Regions from separate parts of the Actinoplanes hulinensis genome, predicted to be linked through region 1. Evidence: riboswitches for the same ligand, from Rfam matches in the RefSeq annotation. Region 1 holds a riboswitch; each other region holds the start of a gene.
The links. A riboswitch is a leader RNA that binds a small molecule or an ion and turns the genes downstream of it on or off. The one in region 1 is predicted to bind cyclic di-AMP.

Region 1 (3,261 bases):
GCCGAGGTCGACCGGCTCGCCGACGTCCTCGACGGCTATCACGCCTTCCACGCCGCCCGTGCCGACCTGCTGCGACGTCTCGGCGACGGTGCCGCGGCGGCCGCCTACGACCGGGCCGTAGCCCGCACCGACAACGCGGCCGAACGGGCGTACCTCATCCGCCGCCGCGACCAGCTCTGACCCACGACGCGCCGGGCCGTCTCCCCAGGCCTGAATACCCTAGGGGGGTAGGGGTAGTGTGGTTGGTCGGCGTCCGCTAACGACAAGGAGACCGTGATGGCTGTCAGGACCTACACCGTGACCGGTATGACCTGCTCACACTGCGTCAACTCGGTGACCGAGGAGGTCGGCAGGATTCCCGGCGTCACCGGCGTCGAGGTCGACCTGACCTCCGGCGCGGTCACCGTCACCAGCGACCAGCCCGTCGAGGACACCGCGGTGGCCGCGGCCGTCGACGAGGCCGGGTACGAACTGGCGAGGTAGTCATACACGCCAGCTGCCCGCACCCTGTGGTGGGTGCGGGCAGCGCTGTCATCAGGCCAGGCGCCGGACGACGTAGTTCGAGCTCCAGATCCTCTGCTTGCTGACCGGCTTGCCGGTCCGCGGCGCCGACCACATCTTGCCGTTGCCCGCGTAGATGGCGGCGTGGATGCCGTACGAGCCCCTGCGGATGATGATGAGGTCACCGGGGCGGGCCTTGGCCTTGCTGATCGCCTTGCCGTACTTCTGCTGCAGGTTCGCCTTGTGCGGCAGCTTCTTGCCCACCGTCTTCTTGTAGACGTAGAGGGTGAAGCCCGAGCAGTCGAATCGGTTCGGCCCGACGGCGCCGAACACGTAGGGCTTGCCCTTGTGCCGGGCGGCCTCGGTCACGACCCGGGCGCCGATCGGCTGCGCCGCGGTCACGACCCGAGTGCTGGTCGCGGCCTCGACGGTGACGGTACGGCTCACCGTCACGTTGGTCCGGACGGCGGCGACGCTCGGCGCCTGTGGGGCGGCGGAGGCGGTGTGCGGTGTGCCGAGCCCTCCAGCGAGAAGACCGAGACCCACGGACAGGGCGATGGTGCCGGTTCCCAGGGTGCGGAAGTGCCGGCTCGAAGTACGTACGTGCACGGTGAAGGAATCCCTCCGGCACGCCTGCGAGGTTAGCTGTCGGGTTCGGGCGCGAAGGAATGCCCGGCCGCACGCTGGCGGCTTCACCCCAAGATCCGTTACCTGCCACTGGCGGTGGCGGATCGATATGTGGTTCCCCCGTCCCTGCCCCCGATTGCCTCATGCTCGCCAAGTGGCTCGTGTCGCCGGACCGGGGCAGGGCTCGGCGTGGTCCGTGCTGACACGACCGGCGAGCAGGTGCCCGCCGCCCCTCCTTGATATCCCAGGTCCCGGGGCCGCCAACCCGCCTCGGCATCCACGGCCGCCGATCGATTCGGCGAACGGCGTCCCGGTTGCAGGACGGGTGCGAAGTTTTCCGACACGCTGTGTTCATGGACGGTGACGCCTCGGTGATGATCTTGTGTGAAACTGATCACGATAAATCCGGATCGCTGTCTCCGTCGCCCCGCCGCCGATCATCCGTTCTGTCGAGGGCGGGCCGACTCACCGGCTCGCCGGGCACGGCCAGGTGGTCGAGCGCCGTCACCGGCGGGCCGGGGCTTCACCGGCCGGGCGCTCACCGCACACGACTCCTTGGTCCTCGCGTCAAGATCCCTCCGGCCGGTTGCGGCCGCGTCCTCTCGTGGTCCGGCTGAGCGCATGTCGAACGCTGGTGGGCCCGTGGGCTCCGCGGCCAGGTCTTTCAAGATCGATACGGTACGTCCGGAAGCGTCCACGATCCGCAAGATGACCGCGAACGCCGCCGGTGCCCGGATCGATCGCGGCAACCATTCGGAAACCGGCAAACACCGATTCTGTGATCGTCGCGGCCGGCGCCCCGTCGAAGTGACTGGTGAGCCCGCAAACAGCGGGTTGCACATTTCGAAAGGGTCTGCTCTTGCGCCAGCTTCTTCGCCGCTTCGCTGTGACCGCCCTCCTCGCCCCGGTCGCCGCCGTCGGCGCAACCACGATGATCGCGAGCCCGGCCGAGGCTGCACCGGCGAAGCCTGGCCCGACGCAGCCCGACTACGGGCAGTACGGCTCCTGGTACGGCTCCGGCAACTACGACTCCGGTCGGTACGGCTCCGGAAACTACGACTCCGGCCGGTACGGCTCCGGGAACTACGACTCGGGCAGGTACGGCTCCGGGAACTACGACTCGGGCCGGTACGGCTCCTGGAACCCCGGTCCGGGCCAGCGCCCGTCGCGGCCGGCTCCCACCACGCCCGCCCCGACGAAGCCCGCCCCGAGCCAGCCCGCCCCGAGCCAGCCCGCGCCGACGACACCCGCCCCGGGCAACACCACGCCGGCCAAGTCGACCGAGCAGGCCCTGCAGGACGAGGTCAACCGCCTGATCAACGTGGAGCGTGGCAAGAACGGCTGCTCCGCCCTGACGGTCAACGAGCAGCTCACCAAGGCCGCCCGCGACCACAGCGCCTGGATGGCCCAGACCGGCACGTTCTCGCACACCGGCAGCGGCGGATCCAGCTTCGTCGACCGTGCCAAGGCGGCCGGCTACGCCCAGCCGTCGGCCGAGAACATCGCCTACGGCTACCGCACCGCCTCCGAGGTGGTCAACGGCTGGATGAACAGCACCGGCCACCGCACCAACATCGTCAACTGCAAGTCCAAGACGGTCGGTGTCGGCGTGGTCTTCAAGGCCGACGGCACCCCGTACTACACCCAGGACTTCGGTTACTGACGCCTGACGCCTGACGCCTGATGCCCCAGCCGCCCTGTGCGGCTGGGGCATCTCGCTTCAGCCCCCTCCTTCACCCGGCCCGTCGATGGCGTGGACGAGGCGCCGACAGCGCCGAGGATCATCGGTCAACCCGGCTGCCAGCCCCCAGAGCCAGTAATCCACGGCCCGGTAGAGAACCCCGTCGCGACAGCGATCGAGATCGAGGTCGGCAGCGCCCACGGCGATGTGGAAGTGCTGAAGAATGCTGTCCGGCCCGGGCATGTCGTCGAGCCGGGTCCACAGCACACGGGCCAGGTCGTAAGCGATGTCACCGCGCAGCAGCACGGGATCGACGATCAGCCACGGTTCTCGTTCACCGCGCAACACCTGCCCGCTGTGCAGGTCACCGTCGACAGCCAGACCGGAGTCGGCACGCGCCATCCGGGCGCCGGCCGCCACCGCGCGATCGAGCAGGACCTCGTCGAAGGGAC
Region 2 (3,261 bases), on a different contig from region 1:
GCCGTCGGTGGTGATCGCGAGCTGGATCCGGCTGCCGCCGACCCGGCCCTGACGGGCCCGCCGCAGGTACGCGAGACCGGACTCCACATCGAACGGCGACGGCATCAGCGTCCAGCGGGCGATGTCCGGTTCGTCCAGCAGAGCGACCAGGTCGTCGAGGTCGTCGGGGCTCCATTCGCGCAGCACGACACCGCTACCCGCCAGCCTGAGCGGGTACGGCAACGGGCTGACGGTCACCCCTGAATCGTGCCGTTAAGAACGCCTTTGCGGCTAGTGGCGATCGAAAGGAGGCCCCTGAACAGTTCCTTACCGTCCACCGGTCGGATCACCGATACCGCTCTTGAGGAGGATGGGCGCATGGTGATCGCGCTACAGCCGCTCGGTGGTGATCTCCAGACCGGCCGTGCGGAGGCGGTCGACCAGTGCGTCACCGATCCCGGTCGCGGGGGTGAGCACGCCGCCGGGTGACTCCGGCAGACGGTCCCGGTCGAGGGCCAGCGCCAGGGCGGACTCACCGAGCATCACGGCGGTCGCCGCGTACCCCGGATCGCCTTTGGCCTTGACCCGTGCGCGATAGCGCGCCCCCGACGAGGTCGTGGTGAAGATGTCCATGGTGAAGTGACCGTTGCGCCGGGCGTTCTCGTCCGGCCCGGTGCCCGGCGCCGGCAGGATCCGGTCCAGCAGGAACCGGACCGGCGGCAGCGCGAAGCCGATCACCAGGCCGTTCAGCGCGCCCTTGACGGCCAGTGCGGCGGCCGGGCCGCTCACCCGCATCGCCTCGCGGTAGCGGAAGCGGGGGCCGTACGCCCAGCCGCGCAGCGCGTTGCTGCGCCGGACCACCCGGGTGTTGTAGGACGCCATCACGAACGGCGCGAGGTGACCGCGCACGCTCGCGTCCACGTCGGAGCCTCGCAGCGTCACCATGTCCGGCTGGCGCCCGAGATCGGGTTCGGCCTCCCGGTCCGGGCTCAGCGAGTACGGGCTCGCACCCACCCGGCGCAGACGGCGGTCCTTCTTCATGACGTCGACCTGGTGCCGCATCGAGTCGATGGTGCCGCCGCTGAATCCGCCGCGCAGCCGCGTCACGACGAGCGTGGTGTCGGTCAGTTCCCCGGCGTCGTCCGCGCGTACCGCGGCATGCAGGACGTGCACCCCGATGTCGGACGGGATCGAGTCGAAGCCGCAGGAGTGCACGATCCGTGCGCCGGTGCGCTGCGCCGTCGCATGGTTCTCGTCGATGCTGTCCCGGGCGAACAGCACCTCACCGGTGAGGTCCACGTAGTCGGTGCCGGTGACGGCGCACGCGCGGGCGAGCGGCCGGCCGTATTTCGCGTAGGGGCCGACGGTCGTCAGCACCACCCGGGCGCGCCCGGCCATCGTGGTCAGCGCCGGTTCGTCGTCGGCGTCGGCGACCACGATCGGCCAGTCGACGCCGAGTTCACCCGCGACCTTCTCCAGTTTCGCGCGCGAGCGGCCGGCCAGCGCGATCCGGGTGCCGGCGGGCGCGTGTTCGGCCAGGTGGCGCGCGGTCAGCACGCCGACGAAACCGGTGGCGCCGTAGACGATGACGTCCAGTTCGCGTTGTGGATCGTTCATGGCCGCAGATTGTGCACCCTCCGTGCAGTACACGCGAGCCGTTCGTGTGTTCGCGCGGTCGGCGCGCCGAGATCAACCCGTTATACATACAAAAATGATCAAAGACGCTAATTTGTGACCTGGAACAACTCCATCGCCGCTGCTCGGCCATGCCCGCCGGGCGCGGCGGATACGCAGCCCGCCATGCGGGCACCGTGGCCGGAACGCCGAGTCCTGCCGCTGGTCACGGTCCAGACGACATCGAACGGCAAGGAGCGGGGGACCCAAGAGTTCCTCGGCGCTGACGCGCCTCGGGGTGAAGCCGCCACACCGGCGGCCGGGCACCTCTGCCCGAACCCGACAGCTGACCTCGTAGGCGTGGAGGACAAGCTCATGGTTCAGACCAGGAAACAGTTCCAGCGGGCAGTCGGCCTCGTCGCCGCGAGCCTGGCCGGTGGGGTGGCCCTCGCCGGGCCGGCCGCCCCCGCACAGGCCTCGATCAACTGGGAGGCCATCGCCAATTGCGAATCCGGCGGTAACTGGCGCATCAACACCGGAAACGGGTACTACGGCGGTCTGCAGTTCAGCCGCAGCACCTGGCGCGCCTACGGCGGTGGCCGGTACGCGAACACCGCGAACGGGGCCAGTAAATCCGAGCAGATCCGCGTCGCCGAGCGGGTGCTCCGGGGCCAGGGCATCAGGGCCTGGCCGCACTGCGGGCCCCGGCACGGCTTCCGGCCGGCCGCGTCCCGCAAGACCCGGGTCGTCCGGTCCCTCTCTCTCCGGTCCTCGACCACCGGCACCTACGTGGTACGCCGCGGCGACACACTGACTCGGATCGCGGCCCGGAACGACGTGCCAGGCGGGTGGCAGGCCCTCTACCGGGCCAACGCGGGGGTCCTGGACAGCCCGCACCGGCTGCGGGTGGGGCAGCGCTTGAAGGTCTGAAAGTGGGCCCGGCGCGATTTGAACGCGCGACCTACCGCTTAGGAGGCGGTTGCTCTATCCACTGAGCTACGAGCCCGACGCCCTGAGGGTACCAGCAGGCGGGGCCCGGGTCGGCGCGGCCGACCCGGGCCCCGGAGGGACTGCAACCGGCCTCAGGCCAGGTCGAACCGGTCCAGGTTCATGACCTTGACCCACGCCTCGACGAAGTCGGTGACCAGCTTCTCCTTGGCGTCGTCGCTGCCGTAGACCTCGGCCTGCGCCCGCAGGATCGAGTTCGAGCCGAAGATCAGGTCAGCCCGGGTGGCGGTCCACCTGACCTCGCCGGTCCGGCGGTCGCGACCCTCGAAGGTCTCGCCCTCGGAGTCGGTGGCCGACCAGGTGAGGCCGAAGTCGAGCAGGTTGGCGAAGAAGTCGTTGGTCAGCACGCCCGGCGTCGCGGTGAAGACGCCGTGCTGCGAGCCACCGGTGTTCGCGCCGAGCACCCGCAGGCCGCCGACCAGCACGGTCAGCTCCGGCGCGGTCAGCGTGAGCAGCTGCGCCTTGTCGACCAGCAGCGCCTCGGTCGGGCGGCGGTGGCCCTTCGCGAGGTAGTTGCGGAATCCGTCGTGGGTGGGCTCCAGCACCGCGAACGACTCGGCGTCGGTCTGCTCCTCGGTCGCGTCGGTACGACCCGGGGTGAACGGCACCTCGATGTCGAAACCGCCGTCCTTGGCGGCCTTCTCCACGGCGGCCGTGCCG
Region 3 (3,261 bases), on a different contig from region 1:
GCGGTCGTGTGGACCGTGGTCGTCGGCATCGGCGGCTTCGTTTACTTCTGGCGCGGAGAGAAGGGCTACGGCCGTGGCTGACAACGAGCGGATTCCCACCGTCATCGCCGACGAGGCCCACATCATCTACAAGGTCCACCAGGCCGGTGCGTCCAGTTCCAGCCCGCTGGCCAGCTTCAAGCGCCTGGCCACCCGGAGCAAGAACTCGAACATCCGTGAGGTGCACGCGGTCAAGGGTGTCAGCTTCGTGGCCTACAAGGGCGAGGCGATCGGCCTGATCGGCACCAACGGCTCGGGCAAGTCGACCCTTCTGCGCGCGGTGGCCGGCCTGCTGCCGGTCTCCCGGGGCGCGATCTACGCCTCCGGCCAGCCGTCCCTGCTGGGTGTGAACGCGGCACTGATGAACGAGCTGCCCGGCGACCGCAACGTCGAGCTGGGCTGCCTCGCGATGGGCATGTCGCCGGCCGAGGTGCGGGCGAAGAAGGACGAGATCATCGAGTTCTCCGGCATCAACGACAAGGGTGACTTCGCCACCCTGCCGATGCGGACGTACTCCTCGGGCATGTCGGCCCGGCTGCGCTTCTCGATCGCGGCCGCCAAGCAGCACGACGTGCTCCTGATCGACGAGGCGCTGGCCACCGGTGACGCCAAGTTCCGCAGGCGCAGCGAGGCCCGGGTCCGGGAGCTGCGCGCCCAGGCCGGCACGGTGTTCCTGGTGAGCCACAGCGAGCAGTCGATCCGGGACACCTGTGAGCGGTGCATCTGGCTGGAGGCCGGCTCGATCCGCGCCGACGGCCCGACCGACGAGGTGATGAAGGAGTACGAGGCCTTCGCCCGCAGGTAGGCCCCGCACTCCCCCGGTGGTTCAGTTGACCGACAGGTGCACGTGGTTGGTGTGGTCGCTGGACGGGTCGCCACCCGCCCCGCTGTACGACTTCCAGCCACTGCTCGGCAGCCAGATCCGGCGGTACCAGATCACGTACAGGACGTCCAGGTCGTCCGCGTTGTTGATGAAGTAGTTCGCCAGGTTGTTGCCGTACGTCTTGTCGGCTCCCGTGGCGTCCCCGCCGAAGGTCCCCTTCTCCGCGGAGAAGTCGCAGGCCCGGCCCTTGGGGTGCTCGCCGCTGTTCTGCGTACGCCAGCACTTGGTGAACCGGGTGAAGCCGTCCGCCCGGGCCTGCTTGTAGGCGTGCAGCAGGGTCGCGGTGATGCAGCCGCCGGTGCCGGTCGGGTCGTCCTGGTTGCAGCTCGATCCGCCCGGGCCCGGCTCCGCGTCGGCACTGCCGCCGCCGTCGGAGGAGGACGAGGCGTCCGAGCCCTGGTTCGCCGCCTTGAGCGCGGCCTCGGCCTTGGCCTTCTGCTTCGCCATCACGGTGACCTGCTTCTGCTGGTCCTTGATCGCGATGTCGATGGAGTCCTTGGCCTTCTGGCGGTCCTCGCGGGTGGTCTTCAGTCCCTGGATCGCCCGGCTCTGGTCGGCCGCCACGATGGCCAGGGTCTCGGCCCGGCCCAGGAAGCCCTCGGCCGAATCGGCGGCGAGCACGGCTGACATCGGCCCGGCCCGGCCCGCGGTGTACGCCTGCGTGGCGATCAGGTCGAGCTGCTCCTGCTGTGGCCCGAGCTCGGTGTCCAGGCGCTTGAGCTCCGAGGTCAGCTTGGTCTGCTGCTCCTTGGAGGTCTTCAGCTTCTTCTTGGCCTCGATGTAGCCGCTGGAGGCCTTCTCGAGTTGTTCGATGAGGGACTTCGATCCGCCCTCACCGTCGTCCCCGGTGTCTCCGGGGGCGGCGAGCAGCCGGGGGGCCGCGGTGGCCGGCGACGCGACGACGGCCAGTCCGCACGCGGCGACGAGCAGCGCCAGCAACGCCGCTAATCGCCGCGCAGTGTTCTGCTGCACAGGCATTTCCTTCCGTCGGCCGCCGGCCGGGTTAGCTGACGGGTTCGGGACGAAGGAAATCCCTACCGCGAGTAAGCGGATTCACCCCGGGATGCGGCTTATTCGCGACCTACCTTGAGCCTCGCTCGCCGTAGGCCGACAACGGTGGCCCTCACCGTCGCGAATACGTCGCACATTGGTTCCCCGGCTCGCCATTGACGGCGATTAGGCGGCGGCCCCCGCGCGGGAACCGCACCGACCATACCCACTCGATCGACAGATCGACAGTTCTCGTACGCACCGCAATTGCCCCGACACGACAGGTGATTGCAATTACGGAATGTGTTTGCGAGGTAACTCTTTTAGCGGTTCCCGGGGTCTGATCCACAGCGATATCTCGGGTAAACTGGCCGCCGGTCCTGCCAGGACGGCACCGCCCCCGAGTTGCCGGCAGGCCGCCGCCCAATCGTCGCGAGACGAGCCGGGGAACCAGGTTCACTGGGGTGTATCCGCAGTTTGCGGTAGGGATTGCTTCCGTCCCGAACCCGTCAGCTAACTCGGTCGGCGGTGTCACGGAAGGAACTGTTGATGGCAGCAAGTCCCCGCCGGTGGCTGATACTTGCCCTGGCGCCGCTGGTGAGCGCCCTGATGTTCATGGCGCCCGCGACTCCGGCCGCGGCCGAGCCAGGCGGCTCCTCATCCTCCGCACAGGAGGAGGACGAGGACGCAACTCTCAACGACGTGATCGAGTCGACCAACCGGCGCTACGCCTCCGCGAAGTCCGCGGTGACGCAGTCCACCAAGACGCAGGCCAAACTGGCCAAGCAGATCCAGGCGGCGGAGGCCCGGCGGGACGCACTGATCCCCGAGGTCGACCAGATCGCCAAGCAGCAGTACATGACCGGCAACCTGAGCGCCATGGGCTTCCTGCTCAGGTCCCAGGACTCGGGCGACTTCCTGACCAAGGCGGTCTCCCTCGAAGAGATCAACAAGCTGCACGACGCCAAGCTGCACGAGCTCAACGCGGCGATCACCGAGATCTCGGAGAGCAAGGCGCAGCTGGATGCCGAGGTCAAGGCGCAGCAGCAGAACGCCGCCGTGATGAAGAAGCAGAAGGACGCGGCCGACAAGGCGTTCCAGCTGGTCGGCGGCAAGTCGGTGACCAAGGGCCTCGTGGTGGCGGACTCACCGGAGGCCGACCCGGCGCCGCGGAACGGCTCCGGCGGTTTCTCGTCGGAGGGCTGCACCGAGGACGACCCGACCACCGGCGGCTGTGTCACCAAGCGCACGCTGCACATGTACAAAGAGACCAAGAAGGCCGGCTTCAACATGTTCGTCGGCTGTCACCGCACCGGCGGGCCCTTCGAACACCCCAAGGGCCGTGCCTG

Region 2: linked by a shared signal. The riboswitch ahead of KZ829_RS03515 (LysM peptidoglycan-binding domain-containing protein) and the one ahead of KZ829_RS14225 (C40 family peptidase) in region 1 are both predicted to bind cyclic di-AMP.
Region 3: linked by a shared signal. The riboswitch ahead of KZ829_RS28140 (coiled-coil domain-containing protein) and the one ahead of KZ829_RS14225 (C40 family peptidase) in region 1 are both predicted to bind cyclic di-AMP.

What each region holds. Positions count from the first base shown of each region.
Region 1 covers NZ_JAHXZI010000007.1:4,231-7,491, reverse strand. The annotation lists gene KZ829_RS14235 (RNA polymerase sigma factor) at 1-180, shown strand, start outside; gene KZ829_RS14230 (heavy-metal-associated domain-containing protein) at 277-483, shown strand; gene KZ829_RS14225 (C40 family peptidase) at 535-1,110, opposite strand; cyclic di-AMP (ydaO/yuaA leader) riboswitch at 1,117-1,291, opposite strand; gene KZ829_RS14220 (CAP domain-containing protein) at 1,988-2,791, shown strand; gene KZ829_RS14215 (aminoglycoside phosphotransferase family protein) at 2,849-3,261, opposite strand, start outside.
Region 2 covers NZ_JAHXZI010000001.1:708,833-712,093, reverse strand. The annotation lists gene KZ829_RS03525 (GNAT family N-acetyltransferase) at 1-237, opposite strand, end outside; gene KZ829_RS03520 (saccharopine dehydrogenase family protein) at 370-1,596, opposite strand; cyclic di-AMP (ydaO/yuaA leader) riboswitch at 1,825-1,969, shown strand; gene KZ829_RS03515 (LysM peptidoglycan-binding domain-containing protein) at 1,969-2,523, shown strand; tRNA gene KZ829_RS03510 (tRNA-Arg) at 2,527-2,599, opposite strand; gene katG (catalase/peroxidase HPI) at 2,676-3,261, opposite strand, start outside.
Region 3 covers NZ_JAHXZI010000016.1:49,482-52,742, forward strand. The annotation lists gene KZ829_RS28130 (ABC transporter permease) at 1-81, shown strand, start outside; gene KZ829_RS28135 (ABC transporter ATP-binding protein) at 74-844, shown strand; gene KZ829_RS28140 (coiled-coil domain-containing protein) at 866-1,900, opposite strand; cyclic di-AMP (ydaO/yuaA leader) riboswitch at 1,899-2,115, opposite strand; cyclic di-AMP (ydaO/yuaA leader) riboswitch at 2,323-2,457, shown strand; gene KZ829_RS28145 (coiled-coil domain-containing protein) at 2,462-3,261, shown strand, end outside.